3 regions of the Mesorhizobium sp. L-2-11 genome follow, and region 3 is predicted to be linked to each of the others. Evidence: riboswitches for the same ligand, from Rfam matches in the RefSeq annotation. Region 3 holds a riboswitch; each other region holds the start of a gene.
The links. A riboswitch is a leader RNA that binds a small molecule or an ion and turns the genes downstream of it on or off. The one in region 3 is predicted to bind thiamine pyrophosphate.
Positions count from the first base shown of each region.

Region 1: it holds a riboswitch for thiamine pyrophosphate, as region 3 does, so the genes downstream of both, thiC (phosphomethylpyrimidine synthase ThiC) here and thiB (thiamine ABC transporter substrate binding subunit) in region 3, are expected to answer to the same signal.
Region 2: it holds a riboswitch for thiamine pyrophosphate, as region 3 does, so the genes downstream of both, thiC (phosphomethylpyrimidine synthase ThiC) here and thiB (thiamine ABC transporter substrate binding subunit) in region 3, are expected to answer to the same signal.

Region 1 is NZ_AP023257.1:4,846,101-4,850,824, forward strand. Features, by position in the region: gene JG739_RS23305 (ABC transporter permease) at 1-425, shown strand, start outside; gene JG739_RS23310 (ABC transporter ATP-binding protein) at 422-2,062, shown strand; TPP riboswitch at 2,164-2,280, shown strand; gene thiC (phosphomethylpyrimidine synthase ThiC) at 2,372-4,201, shown strand; gene thiO (glycine oxidase ThiO) at 4,198-4,724, shown strand, end outside.
Region 2 is NZ_AP023257.1:6,428,857-6,433,580, reverse strand. Features, by position in the region: gene queC (7-cyano-7-deazaguanine synthase QueC) at 1-33, shown strand, start outside; gene queD (6-carboxytetrahydropterin synthase QueD) at 33-389, shown strand; gene queE (7-carboxy-7-deazaguanine synthase QueE) at 386-1,123, shown strand; TPP riboswitch at 1,404-1,520, shown strand; gene thiC (phosphomethylpyrimidine synthase ThiC) at 1,624-3,459, shown strand; gene thiO (glycine oxidase ThiO) at 3,456-4,457, shown strand; gene thiS (sulfur carrier protein ThiS) at 4,426-4,623, shown strand; gene JG739_RS30525 (thiazole synthase) at 4,627-4,724, shown strand, end outside.
Region 3 is NZ_AP023257.1:1,147,664-1,152,387, forward strand. Features, by position in the region: gene JG739_RS05465 (ABC-F family ATP-binding cassette domain-containing protein) at 1-733, opposite strand, end outside; gene JG739_RS05470 (thiamine diphosphokinase) at 735-1,379, opposite strand; TPP riboswitch at 1,502-1,615, shown strand; gene thiB (thiamine ABC transporter substrate binding subunit) at 1,659-2,672, shown strand; gene thiP (thiamine/thiamine pyrophosphate ABC transporter permease) at 2,912-4,528, shown strand; gene thiQ (thiamine ABC transporter ATP-binding protein) at 4,525-4,724, shown strand, end outside.

The DNA.
Region 1 (4,724 bases), 3.0 Mb from region 3:
TCACGCGCATGCCGATCTACCTCAGGACGGCGCGCGCGGAGGTGCTGGAGCTGCGCGAGCGCATGTTCGTCAGCGCGGCGCGAGCCATGGGAGCAAAGCCGGCCCGGATCATCATCCGGCACATCGCACCCCTCGTCCTGCCGACACTGGTGACGATTTCCGCCATTGATTTCGCGACCGTCATCTTATCGGAATCGGCGCTGAGTTTCCTTGGCCTCGGCATTCAGCCACCCGACTTCACCTGGGGTGCGATGGTGGCGAACGGCCGCGGCTATCTCGCCACCGCCTGGTGGATCGCATTCTGGCCGGGTCTTGCAATCATGCTGACGACGCTGTCGCTCAACATTCTCTCGAACTGGGCGCGCACCGTCGCTGATCCGCAGCAACGCTGGCGCCTTCAGACATTGCGAAAAGCTGCCCGATGAGCAACGCGACCATTCTCAAAGTCGAGGGCCTGACCGTCGATTTCCTTTCGGATGATGAGCCGGTACGCGCCGTCGACGACGTCTATTTCCACGTCAGCCGTGGCGAAACGCTGGTGATCCTCGGCGAAAGCGGTTCGGGAAAAAGCGTCAGCACCAGCACGGTGATGGATCTCGTCGACTGTCCGCCAGGCGATATCGTGGCCGGCTCCTGCCGGTTCGACGGCGTCGAACTGGCAGGCCTCGGCGCCGAGGCGCGCAGAAGCATCAACGGCCGCAGGATTGCGATGATCTTTCAGGATCCGCTCGCCTACCTGAACCCCGTCTATACGGTGGGGCGCCAGATCCAGGAGGTGTTTGAGAGCCACGGCGCGGGAAGCGGCAAGGACGCACGCGCCAAGGCGATAGAACTGCTTCGGCGCGTCGGCATTCCACATCCGCAAACGCGCGTCGACTTCTATCCGCATCAGTTCTCGGGCGGACAGCGCCAGCGCGTGATGATTGCCATGGCGATCGCGCTGAAACCGGACATCCTGATCGCCGACGAGCCGACGACCGCTCTGGACGTCAGCGTGCAAGCGCAGATCCTCGATCTGCTGCGCGATCTCCAGCGCGAAACCGGCATGGCGTTGATCATGATCACCCACGACCTCGAAGTCGCCGCGTCCATGGCGGACCGGATCATCGTCATGAACGCCGGCAAGGTCGTCGAGACGGGTATCGCCAAGGCAGTCTTCAGCAATCCGCAGCACGCCTATACAAGCCGCCTCATCGCCGCCCTGCCCCACGGCAACGCAGCGGAGGCGCCAAACAGGCGTTCGACGGCGATCGCCGGCGAGACGCTGCTCAAGGTGGAACATCTTACCAAGCACTATGAGCTTGCTTCCGGAGCTTTCAGCAGCAAACGGACGTTCAAGGCGGTGGACGACATAAGCTTCGAGGTCAGGAGAGGCGAAACGCTCGGCATCGTCGGCGAGTCCGGCTCCGGCAAATCGAGCGTCGCGCGCATGCTGTTAGGCCTGAACGCGCCAAGCGCCGGCAAGGCGGTCTTTGCCGGTGAGAACATCTTCGACATGAACGGCAAGCGCCTTATGGCGTTTCGGCGCAAGGTCCAGATGGTCTTCCAGGATCCGCACGGATCGATGAATCCGCGCATGCGCGTTTATTCGATCATTTCCGAACCCTGGGTGATCCACCGCGATATCCTGCCGAAGAACAGGTGGAAGGCTCGAGTGGCAGAGCTGCTGGAATTGGTTGGGCTGTTGCCAGAGCACGCCGAGCGCTACCCGCACCAGTTTTCCGGCGGCCAGCGACAGCGCATCGCCATTGCGCGCGCGCTTGCCAGCGAGCCGGAACTGATCGTCTGCGATGAGGCGGTTTCGGCGCTCGACGTCTCTATCCAGGCGCAGGTGATCGATCTTCTGGCCGACCTCAGGACCAGGCTCGGCCTCTCCTATATTTTCATCACCCACGACCTGCCGATCGTGCGCCATTTCGCCGACCGGATCATGGTCATGAAAGACGGAAAGATTGTCGAGGAAGGCCAAACCGCGGCGCTGTTCGGGGCGCCTCGCCACGAATATACGCAAAGCCTGTTGCAGGCTGTGCCTAAGCCCAAATGGCTTACGCAGGCTCAATAGTTCCTGGATATCGGCCTCGATTGTCCGCGCGCGCCCAGCTAGCGTTGCCGATTGATGGACCGAATGCGCTTGACAAAATGGCGATCGCCCGCTCAATTTGACCCATTCACCAGGGGGGTCCCGGCAAGGGGCTGAGATACTGCTGGCTTTCGCGGCGCAGTGACCCGTTGAACCTGATCCAGTTCATACTGGCGTAGGGACGGTGCAAGCGCTTTGCGGCCCGAAATCCTGTAAGCAGGCAGGCAGAAGCGTCTTTTCATCCTTCCGGCACAGAACTGGGTCTCCAATGCTTGAGCAAAGGAGCCTCAAATGAATGCCATCGCCCCCGCCGTTTCGACGGGACCGCTGCCCGCCTCGAGGAAAATCCACAAACCCGGCCTGATTCACCCGCAGATCAGGGTGCCGATGCGGGAAATCGCCGTCCATCCGACTGCAGGCGAACCGCCTGTCACCGTTTACGATCCGTCCGGCCCCTTTACGGATCCGTCTGTCGAAACCAGCATCGAAAAGGGCCTCGCCAGGTTTCGCCATGAATGGGTGACGGCGCGCGGTGACGTCGAATTTCACGATGGCCGCAGTGTCAGGCCGGAGGACAACGGCTTCGCGTCAGGTGAGCGCCTGACGCCGGAGTTTCCCATGCGCCACCGGCCGCTAAAGGCAAAAACGGGCAAAGCGGTGACGCAGCTTGCCTATGCGCGCGCCGGGATCATCACCCCCGAAATGGAGTTCGTCGCCATTCGCGAGAATCTCGGCCGCGAGAGTTTTCGCGGCGGGTTACAGCGCGACGGCGAGTCTTTCGGCGCGGCGATCCCGGACTTCGTCACGCCGGAATTCGTGCGCGACGAGGTGGCGCGTGGGCGGGCTATCATTCCAGCCAACATCAACCATCCGGAGAGCGAGCCGATGATCATCGGCCGCAATTTCCTAGTCAAGATCAATGCCAATATCGGCAATTCAGCCGTCACCTCGTCGATGGCCGAAGAGGTCGAAAAAATGGTCTGGGCGATCCGCTGGGGAGCCGACACGGTCATGGACCTGTCGACCGGTCGCAACATCCACAACATCCGCGAGTGGATCGTCCGCAATTCGCCGGTGCCGATCGGAACCGTGCCGCTCTACCAGGCGCTTGAGAAGGTCGGAGGGATCGCCGAGGACCTGACCTGGGAAATCTACCGCGATACGCTGATCGAACAGGCCGAACAGGGCGTCGACTATTTCACCATCCATGCCGGTGTGCGGCTGCACTACATCCCGCTGACGGTCGACCGGGTCACCGGCATCGTCAGTAGAGGTGGTTCCATCATGGCGAAATGGTGCCTGCATCATCACCGCGAAAGCTTCCTCTACGAGCATTTCGAGGAAATCTGCGACATCGCCAGAGCCTACGACGTGTCGTTCTCGCTCGGCGACGGCCTTCGTCCCGGCTCGATCGCCGACGCCAACGACGCGGCGCAGTTCGCCGAACTGGAAACGCTCGGCGAGTTAACAAAGGTCGCCTGGGCCAAGGATTGCCAGGTCATGATCGAGGGGCCGGGCCATGTTCCCATGCACAAGATCAAGGAGAACATGGACAGGCAGCTCGAAGTCTGCGGCGAGGCGCCCTTCTACACGCTTGGGCCGCTGACCACCGACATCGCACCCGGCTACGACCACATCACCTCAGGCATCGGCGCGGCGATGATCGGCTGGTACGGCACGGCGATGCTCTGCTATGTCACGCCCAAGGAGCATCTCGGTCTCCCCGACCGCAACGACGTCAAGACGGGCGTCATCACCTACAAGATAGCCGCGCACGCCGCCGACCTCGCCAAGGGTCATCCGACAGCGAAGCTCCGCGACGATGCGCTGTCGCGGGCGCGGTTCGAGTTTCGTTGGGAAGACCAGTTCAACCTGTCGCTCGACCCCGAAACCGCGCGCTCCTTCCACGACGAGACCTTGCCGAAGGAGGCGCACAAGCTGGCGCATTTCTGCTCGATGTGCGGGCCGAAATTCTGCTCGATGCGCATCTCCCACGACATTCGGGCCGAGGCGCAGAAAGAGGGCATGGCGGCGATGGCGGCGAAGTACCGCGAGGGCGGCAACCTTTATATGCCGGTGGACGGCGAACCGCCGATGCCGAAGGTGCCGGAGCCGTCATGAAGCTGCTGGTCAAAGGGGCCGGCGTCGCCGGCCTCACCGCCGCCTTCGAACTCGCCGCCCGCGGTGCTGCGGTAACCATTGCCGAGACCCGGCATGGCCTCGGTGACAACGCATCATGGATGGCCGGCGGCATGCTGGCGCCCTGGTGCGAACGCGAAAGCGCCGAGCAGCCGGTGCTGGATCTCGGACGCGATGCCGCCGACTGGTGGGATGCGGTGCTGCCGGGTCATGTCACGCGGGCGGGAACGCTCGTTTTGGCAATGCCGCGGGATGCGGGCGAACTCGACCGGTTTGCAAGCCGCACGTCGGGTCATCGGCGGGTCGACGAAGACGAAATCGCGCTCCTGGAACCCGATCTTGCCGGCCGCTTCCGACGCGGGCTGTTCTTCCCGGGCGAAGCCCATCTCGACCCACGCCGTGCCATGGCGGCGCTGCATGAAAAACTCGCCGGAAGCGGCGTCGAGTTCCGCTTCGGAGTGGACGCCCGGCACATGACGGGATTCGGCCGCGAGATCGACTGCAT
Region 2 (4,724 bases), 1.4 Mb from region 3:
TGGCTCCACGCTATCCAGACAACGAGCGCGTGATGTTCCGCATTACCAAAGAGTTCCACTTCTCGGCCTCGCATCAGCTCACCTCCTTGCCATCCGATCATCAGTGCGCACGCCTGCACGGCCACAACTACGTCGTCGTCGTGGAGCTTTCAGGTGGCGAACTGGACGAACACGGCTTTGTGCGCGACTACCAAGATCTGGCGGCGTTCAAGCACTACATCGATGGGACGTTCGACCATCGGCATCTTAACGACGTGCTGGGGCATGACCATGCCACAGCGGAATGTCTGGCCAGGCACTTCTACCACTGGTGCAAGATGCGGCTACCCGAAACCTCCGCCGTGCGGGTGAGCGAGACGCCGAAAACCTGGGCGGAATACCGACCATGACTTGCGCGTTGCATCCCGGAATCCGGGTGAGCGAGATTTTTGGGCCGACCATTCAGGGCGAAGGCGTGCTGATCGGCTTGCCGACGGTGTTCGTAAGAACCGGCGGGTGCGATTATCGCTGTTCCTGGTGCGACAGCCTGCATGCGGTGGACCGTCGCTTCCGCCATGATTGGGAGATGATGTCTCCCGACGCGGTTTGGCAAAAGGTCATTGCGCTTTCCGGCGGTCAGCCCGTGATGGTATCGCTGTCGGGCGGCAATCCGGCCATCCAGCCGCTTGGCCAGTTGATCGACCGCGGGCATGGTGAGGGCTACCGTTTTGCATTGGAAACCCAAGGCTCGGTGTCTAAGCAATGGTTCGCGGATCTCGACGTGCTGGTACTAAGCCCCAAGCCGCCCTCAAGCGAAATGACGACAGATTGGGCCGCGTTCGACGCCTGCTTAGAGGCGGCGCAGGATAAGCCGCAGATGGCGCTCAAGCTCGTTGTCTTCGACGATGATGACTATGCCTATGCCAAAGACGCCGCGGCGCGCTACCCGCAATTACCCGTCTATCTGCAGCCCGGCAATCACACGCCGCCGCGTCCCGGCGACGAAGACGCGTTCATCGACATGGCCGGTGTGATGAGGCGCATGGAATGGCTGGTTGAAAAGGTGACCCGTGACAGGTGGTTCGAGGCGCGTGTACTGCCGCAGCTTCATGTTCTGCTCTGGGGGAACAAACGGGGCGTCTAGCCGAAGCGGAAGGATTGCCGACGACGAGCAAGACAGACATCTATAACAATCTCACCCAACTGGGTGGCAGCAGCGTCGTTCCGGAAAGCCCCGAAAATACCGTGCTGGAAAAGGCACCGAATCCGCATGAGGCCTCGCCTTATTGGGGGCGCTTCACCGCTGCTCTGGGACGTCACTTGCTCTCGATGCTAGCATCCTTTTCCGCTGGGTTTGTTTGGTCGTCGATCACCGCTGCGGGACGAATGCGCTTGACAAAATAGCGCCGGCCCATTCAATTCGACGCATTCACCAGGGGAGTCCCGGCAAGGGGCTGAGATACTGCTGGCTTTCGCGGCGCAGTGACCCGTTGAACCTGATCCAGTTCATACTGGCGTAGGGACGGTGCAAGCGCTTTGCGGGAGTTTACACCCGAGGTCCTGTTTCGGCAGGTCGACAAAAGCGTCTTTTCATCCTTCCGGCACAGAACTGGGTCTCCAATGCATGAGCAAAGGAGCCTCAAGATGAATGCCCTCACACCCGCCGTGTCGACGGGACCGCTGCCCGCCTCACGAAAGATCCACAAGCCCGGTGCCATCCACCCGCAGATCAGGGTTCCGATGCGCGAAATTTCCGTCCATCCGACGGCCGGCGAGCCGGCCGTCATCGTCTACGATCCATCCGGCCCCTATACAGACCCGACTGTCGAAACCAGCATCGAAAAGGGACTTGTCCGGCTTCGCCACGAATGGGTCACGGCGCGCGGCGATGTCGAAGCCTATGACGGCCGCCATGTCCGGCCGGAAGACAATGGGTTCGCCACCGGCGAGCGCCTGACGCCGGAATTCCCCATTCGCAACCGGCCGCTCAGGGCCAAGGCAGGCAAGGCGGTGACCCAGCTTGCCTATGCGCGCGCCGGCATCATCACGCCCGAAATGGAGTTCGTCGCCATCCGCGAGAACCTCGGCCGCGAGATCCTGCGCGGCAAGCTTGAGCGTGACGGGGAAGCCTTCGGCGCGGCGATCCCAGACTTCGTCACGCCGGAATTCGTGCGCGACGAGGTGGCGCGCGGGCGGGCGATCATTCCTGCCAACATCAATCATCCCGAGAGCGAGCCGATGATCATCGGTCGCAATTTCCTGGTCAAGATCAACGCCAATATCGGCAACTCGGCGGTCACTTCCTCGATGGCCGAGGAGGTCGAGAAAATGGTGTGGGCGATCCGCTGGGGCGCCGACACGGTGATGGACCTGTCGACTGGCCGCAACATCCACAACATCCGCGAATGGATCGTGCGCAATGCACCGGTGCCGATCGGCACGGTGCCGCTCTATCAGGCGCTCGAAAAGGTCAACGGCATTGCCGAGGACCTGACCTGGGAGGTCTACCGCGACACGCTGATCGAGCAGGCCGAACAGGGCGTGGACTATTTCACCATCCACGCCGGCGTGCGGCTGCACTACATCCCGCTGACAGTTAACCGGGTCACCGGCATAGTCTCCCGAGGTGGTTCGATCATGGCCAAATGGTGCCTGCACCATCACCGCGAAAGCTTCCTCTACGAGCATTTCGCGGAGATCTGCGACATCTGCCGCGCCTATGACGTGTCCTTCTCGCTCGGCGACGGCCTTCGCCCCGGCTCGATAGCCGACGCCAACGACGCGGCGCAATTCGCCGAGCTGGAAACGCTCGGCGAGCTGACGAAGATCGCCTGGGCCAAGGATTGTCAGGTGATGATCGAGGGCCCCGGCCACGTGCCGATGCACAAGATCAAGGAAAACATGGACAAGCAGCTCGCCGTCTGCGGCGAGGCGCCCTTCTACACGCTTGGACCGCTGACGACCGACATCGCGCCGGGCTATGACCACATCACCTCAGGTATCGGCGCCGCCATGATCGGCTGGTTCGGCACCGCCATGCTCTGCTACGTCACGCCCAAGGAGCATCTCGGCCTTCCCGATCGCAACGACGTCAAGATTGGCGTGATCACCTACAAGATCGCCGCCCATGCCGCCGATCTGGCGAAGGGCCATCCGGCGGCGAAAGTCAGGGATGATGCCCTTTCCCGCGCGCGCTTCGAGTTCCGCTGGGAGGACCAGTTCAACCTGTCGCTCGATCCCGAAACGGCGCGGTCCTTCCACGACCAGACCTTGCCCAAGGAGGCGCACAAGGTGGCACATTTCTGCTCGATGTGCGGGCCGAAATTCTGCTCCATGCGCATCTCCCACGACATTCGCGCCGAAGCACAAAAGGAGGGCATGGCGGCGATGGCGGCGAAATACCGTGAGGGTGGCGATCTCTACATGCCGGCTGACGAGACCGGCGTAGCGCTCATGCCAGAGGCGCCGAAACCATCATGAAGGTGTTGGTCAAAGGGGCCGGCGTCGCCGGCCTCACCGCCGCCTTCGAACTCGCCGCCCGCGGCGCGACGGTCACAGTCGCCGAGATTCGACAGACCCTTGGCGGCAATGCATCGTGGTTCGCCGGCGGCATGCTGGCGCCATGGTGCGAGCGTGAAAGCGCCGAGCAGCCGGTGCTGGATCTCGGACGCGATGCCGCCGACTGGTGGGATGCGGCGACGCCCGGCCAGGTGACGCGGGCCGGAACACTGGTCGTGGCCGCGCCGCGCGATGCGGGCGAGCTCGACCGCTTCGCCAGCCGCACGTCAGGCCATCGGCGTGTCGACGAAGACGAAATCGCGCTGCTGGAGCCCGACCTTGCCGGTCGCTTCCGGCGAGGATTGCTGTTTCCCGATGAGGCTCATCTCGACCCGCGCCAGGCGATGGCGGCACTCCATGAAAAGCTCACAGCCATGGGGGGCGAATTCCACTTCGGCGCCGACGCCCGGCAGGTTTCCGGTTTCGATCGCCAGATCGACTGCACGGGGATGGCGGCGGTCGACGACAGGCTGCGCGGCGTTCGCGGCGAGATGCTGATCCTGCGCACGCCTGACATTTCGCTGTCGCGCCCGGTCCGGCTGCTTCATCCGCGCTTTCCGCTCTACATGGTGCCGCGCACCAACCACCGTTTCATGATCGGCGCGACGATGATTGAAAGCCAGTCCGCCGGGCCGGTCACGGCGCGTTCCATGATGGAGCTGCTGGGTGCCGCCTATGCCCTCCATCCGGCCTTTGGCGAGGCCGAGATCGTTGAAACCGGTGTCGGCGTTCGTCCGGCCTTTCCCGACAACCTGCCCCGCGTCGAAACGAGCGGAGACACCGTCGCGATCAATGGGCTCTATCGCCACGGTTTTCTCCTCGCCCCCGCCATGGCGCGCCAGGCTGCCGACCTGGTTTTCAATCAAGACGGAACCAAGGAACGTACTCATGAAACTGATGGTCAACGGCGAAGCGCATGAGGTTGCCGCCACCACGCTGGCGGAGCTGCTTACCGCGCTCGACTATGAGGGCGATTGGCTCGCCACTGCCGTCAACAGCGACCTCGTGCACAAAGCCAAGCGGGCGGAATTCCAGTTGAGCGAAGGCGACCGGATCGAAATCCTCTCACCCATGCAGGGAGGTTAGACCATGTTCGAGCTTTATGGAACCGAGCTTCCGTCGCGTCTGCTTCTCGGCACCGCTCAATATCCTTCGCCGGCCATCCTTGCCGAGGCAGTCAAGGCGTC
Region 3 (4,724 bases):
TGTTGCGCTTGCGCCTTGCGGTCACGCCATAGCGCAACCAGTGCTCCTCGCGCACGATCTGGCGGCCAAGCTTGTGCTGCTCGCGCTCTTCTTCTTCCAGCACGGTGTCGCGCCATTCCTCGAAATGGCCAAAGCCGTTGTCCAGCCTGCGGGTCTGGCCGCGATCGAGCCAGATGGTGGCGCGCGACACGCGCTCGAGGAAGCGGCGGTCGTGCGAGATGACGATCAGCGCCGAAGAGGTGCGGGCAAGCTCCTCCTCCAGCCATTCGATGACCGACAGGTCGAGATGGTTGGTCGGCTCGTCGAGGAGGAGAATGTCGGGCTCCGGCGCCATGACGCGGGCAAGGGCAGCACGGCGGGCTTCGCCGCCGGAGAGATCGTTCGGCCGTTCTTCGCCGGACAGTCCGAGATGCTCCATCAGATAGGTGGCGCGGTAGGGATCGTCGGCAGGTCCGAGCCCCGCCTCGACATAGGCGCGGACGCTGGCGTAACCATCCATGTCGGGCATTTGCGGCAGGTAGCGCACTGTTGCCGAAGGCTGGCGGAACACTTCGCCATCCTGCGGCTCGATCAATCCCGCAGCGATCTTCAGCAACGTCGACTTGCCCGAGCCGTTGCGGCCGACCAGAGCGATCTTGTCACCCGCCGACGCCGTCAGTTCCGCCCCGTCGAGCAGCGGCGTGCCACCGAAGGTCAGTTTTATCCCGTCGAGATTGAGAAGCGGCGGCGCCATGTCAGCTCTCAGGCAGGGGAAATGGATGGGCGAGCAGCAGCGCGCGGCCGCTGCCCAGCGCGATTTCGAGCCGGCCCTTGACCTCGTTCGAAATGGTCAGCGACGAGCCGAACGCCACCTCGACATGGTTCAGCGGCCATTTGGCGCCGCTCACGGTCAGGCCGCCAAGGTCGGAGAAACCGAGAATCGAAAACAGCATGCCGTCGGCGTAGTCGAAGCCGGCCTTTCCGGGAAGCAAGGGGACGCCTTCCTGTGCGCCACTGGTCAAAAGCACCTCTGTCCCTGCCTCGGCCAGCCGGACGCTGAGCGCCAGGTGCAGGAATGCGTGGTCAGTGCGCTTGCCGCCGAACGCGCCGGCCAGCACGAGGCTGGTCGCGCCACGTTCGAGCGCAGCGGCGATAGCCAGTTCGCCGTCGGTCTTGTCCTTTTCTGCCGGAAACACCTGGCGCGGCACGGCGGCGAGCTCGTCCGGCAAATCCGCCGGCACCGAATCGAAGTCGCCGACCCAGAGTTCCGGCGTCAGGCTCAGCGTCCGGGCATGGTTGATGCCGGCGTCGGCGGCGATGACACGCGTGCCTTCGACCTGGCGGTCGAGTAGCGGCGTGCGGATAAGGTCGCCGCCAAGCAGGATGGTGAATTTGCTCATATGCGTGGCCCTTACCAGCCCTGCTTGCGAAACGGAAGGCCGCGTTCCGGATGGGCCGGCAAACTTGCTTGCGCCCGACAAACTTGCGCTTGCGCCGCAGTTGGACCGGGCCTATGTGTCGAAACGCTCTAACGGGGTGCTGGACGCGATCTTCGCGGACCAGCTGAGAGGCAACCTGCCAACCCGCTGAACCTGATCCGGTTTGTACCGGCGGAGGGATTAGACGTTTCGGACAAGCCGACGCCTCAATTCCCTTCAACGCCAACGAAGGAGGCGCCGATGCGCACGTTTTTATACACACTTGTTTCGGCAGTGCTGCTCGCGGCAACCATTCTCGCAGGCATCGGGCAGGCATCCGCGCAGGAAAAACTCACCGTCTATACCTATGAGAGCTTCACCGCCGACTGGGGTCCAGGCCCGGCGGTCAAGAAGGCGTTCGAGGCCGAATGCGGCTGTACTCTCGAATTCGTCGCGGTCGCCGACGGCGTCGCCCTGCTCAACCGCGTCAGACTGGAAGGGGCCGCGACTAAAGCCGACGTCGTGCTCGGCCTCGACACAAATCTGACGGCGGAAGCCAAGGCCACCGGCCTGTTTTCATCGCATGGCGCCGTCATCGACGCCAAGGTGCCGGGCGGCTGGAGCGACGATGTTTTCGTGCCGTTCGACTACGGCTATTTCGCCGTCGTCTACGACACCGAAAAGCTCAAAAACCCGCCGAAGAGCCTGAAGGAATTGGTCGAGGGCGATGCCGACGAGAAGATCGTCATCCAGGATCCGCGCACCTCGACGCCCGGTCTCGGCCTGCTGTTGTGGGTGAGGTCGGTTTATGGCGACAAGGCGCCGGAAGCCTGGGCCAAGCTTAAGGCAAAGGTGCTCACGGTGACGCCGGGCTGGAGCGAGGCCTACGGCCTGTTCACCAAGGGCGAGGCGCCGATGGTGCTGTCCTATACCACGTCGCCGGCCTATCATATGGTCGCCGAAAACACCGGACGCTACCAGGCGGCGTCCTTCGAGGAGGGCGCGTATCTGCAGATCGAGGTTGCCGGAATCACCAAATCAGGTGCCAAGAACCCGTTGGCGAAACAGTTCCTGACTTTCATGACCGGGCCGAAATTCCAGGATGTCATTCCCGAGACTAACTGGATGTTCCCGGCCGGCAAGACCGAGAAGCCGCTCCATCCGGCTTTCGACAAGCTCGTCAAGCCGACCAAGACGTTGCTGTTCAGCCCCGAAAAAGTCGCCGCCAACCGCAAGGCCTGGGTCGACGAATGGCTGTCGGTGATGAGCAAGTAATCGTAGCGAGCTGATCAAGGTGATCACCCTATGGCGCCCCCCTCTGTCCTGCCGGACATCTCCCCCACTTGGGGGGAGATCGGCAGCTCCATTGCCGGCCCTTCTCCAGCGAGATTGGAGATTGGCTAACGCGTGGGTGACGGCCAATCTCCCCCCTCGTGGGGGAGATGTCCGGCAGGACAGAGGGGGGCGCGAAGGAACGCAATCCTCGCTAACAATCTCGCGTCAGGTGGTCTAGCGTGCAACGCGCACAATCACCCGACCCCCGCGTCACCGCCGGCACCATTGCGCTTGCCGCTGTTGCGCTGCTGGTCGGCGGCGCGTTCGCCGGGCTCATCGTGGAAGGCGCACGCGATCCGTCCGGGGCCGCGTCGGCCTTCGATTCCTACCTCTTGCGCGTCGCCCGCTTCACGCTCTGGCAGGCGGCTCTGTCGACGCTGCTTTCCGTCGTGCCGGCGCTGTTCGTGGCGCGGGCGCTGTCGCGGCATCCGCGCTTTCCTGGTCGCGGCCTGATCCTGCAGCTCTTCGCCGTGCCGCTCGCGCTGCCGGCCATCGTCGCAGCACTCGGCATTCTGGCTCTATATGGCCGTGCCGGTTATTTCGCCGGCGTGTTCTCTGCGATTGGCGGCCAGGGCTGGCCGGGCATATACGGCCTGTCCGGCATCCTCGTCGCCCATGTCTTCTTCAACCTGCCGCTGGCCACGCGGCTGTTCCTCGAAGCGCTTGGGACAGTGCCGGACGACCAGTGGCGGTTGGCGAGCCAGCTCGGTATGGGCGCCAGGCCCGCCTTCCGGCTGATCGAATGGCCGACGCTGCGCGCGGCGCTGCCGGGCGTCGCCGGGCTTGTCTTCATGCTCTGCATCACATCCTTTACGATCGTGCTCACGCTGGGCGGTGGGCCGCGTGCGACGACGCTGGAGGTCGCCATCTACCAGGCGCTGCGTTTCGATTTCGATCCTGCCCGCGCGGTGACGCTGACAGTGCTGCAGATCGCGCTGACCTTCGTCGTCGTGCTGGCATTGATGCGGCTCGGCGCCAACACCGTCGGCGACGCCAACCTGCCGGTGGCTTCGCGCCGGCATTTTTCGGCCGGCGCCGCCGAGACCGTGCTGAACGCAGCATTGATCATCCTGGCTTTGCTGTTCGTCGCCGGACCGATGGCGGCCACGGTGATGTCCGGCCTTGGCGCCGATCTCGGCCGGCTGGCGGGCGAGAGCGCGGTGCGGCAAGCGACGCTGACCAGCGCCGTGCTCGCCTTGCTGGCGGCGCTGCTTTCAGTGTCGCTGTCGCTGTCGCTGGTCATGGCGCGACGGGCGCTGGCCTTGAGGCGTCGCGTCGGCGCCAGGACACTGCTCGAATACGCCACCGATACCGGCGCCGGCTTCGTCCTCGTCGTACCGCCCGTCGTCATCGGCGCCGGCTGGTTCCTGCTCCTGCGTTCCGTCAGCGACGTCTTTGCCATCGCCCCTGTCATGGTCGTCGCCGTCAATGCGGTGATGGCGATGCCGTTTGCCATCCGCGCCATTCGCCCCGGCTATGATGCGGCGAGTGAACGCCACGAACGGCTCTGTTTGCTGCTTGGCATTTCCGGCTGGAACCGGTTCCGGCTGGTCGACTGGCCGTCGCTGCGGCGGCCGCTCGCCACCGGTTTCGCGTTCGCCATGGCTTTGTCGCTCGGCGATCTCGGCGTCATTGCCCTGTTTGGCAGCGACTCCCTGCAGACGCTGCCTTATCTCTTGCTGGCCCGCATGGGCAGCTACCGCACCATGGACGCGGCCGGCTTGGCATTGCTGCTCGGTCTGGTCTGTCTCGCGCTTGTCCTGGCCGCGGACCGGCTGGGGCGGGGAGAGAGATGATGACGCTCAACAGCGAAAACGGTACGGCTGTGCGGCTGGAAAAGGTCTCGTTCAGCTATGGCGAAGCGCCGTTTTTATTCGATGTCCGGTTCGCCGCCTCGAAGATCACCGCCATCATGGGGCCGAGCGGCTCGGGAAAATCGACACTGCTCAACCTGGTGGCCGGCTTCGAGACGCCGCAATCGGGACGCGTGCT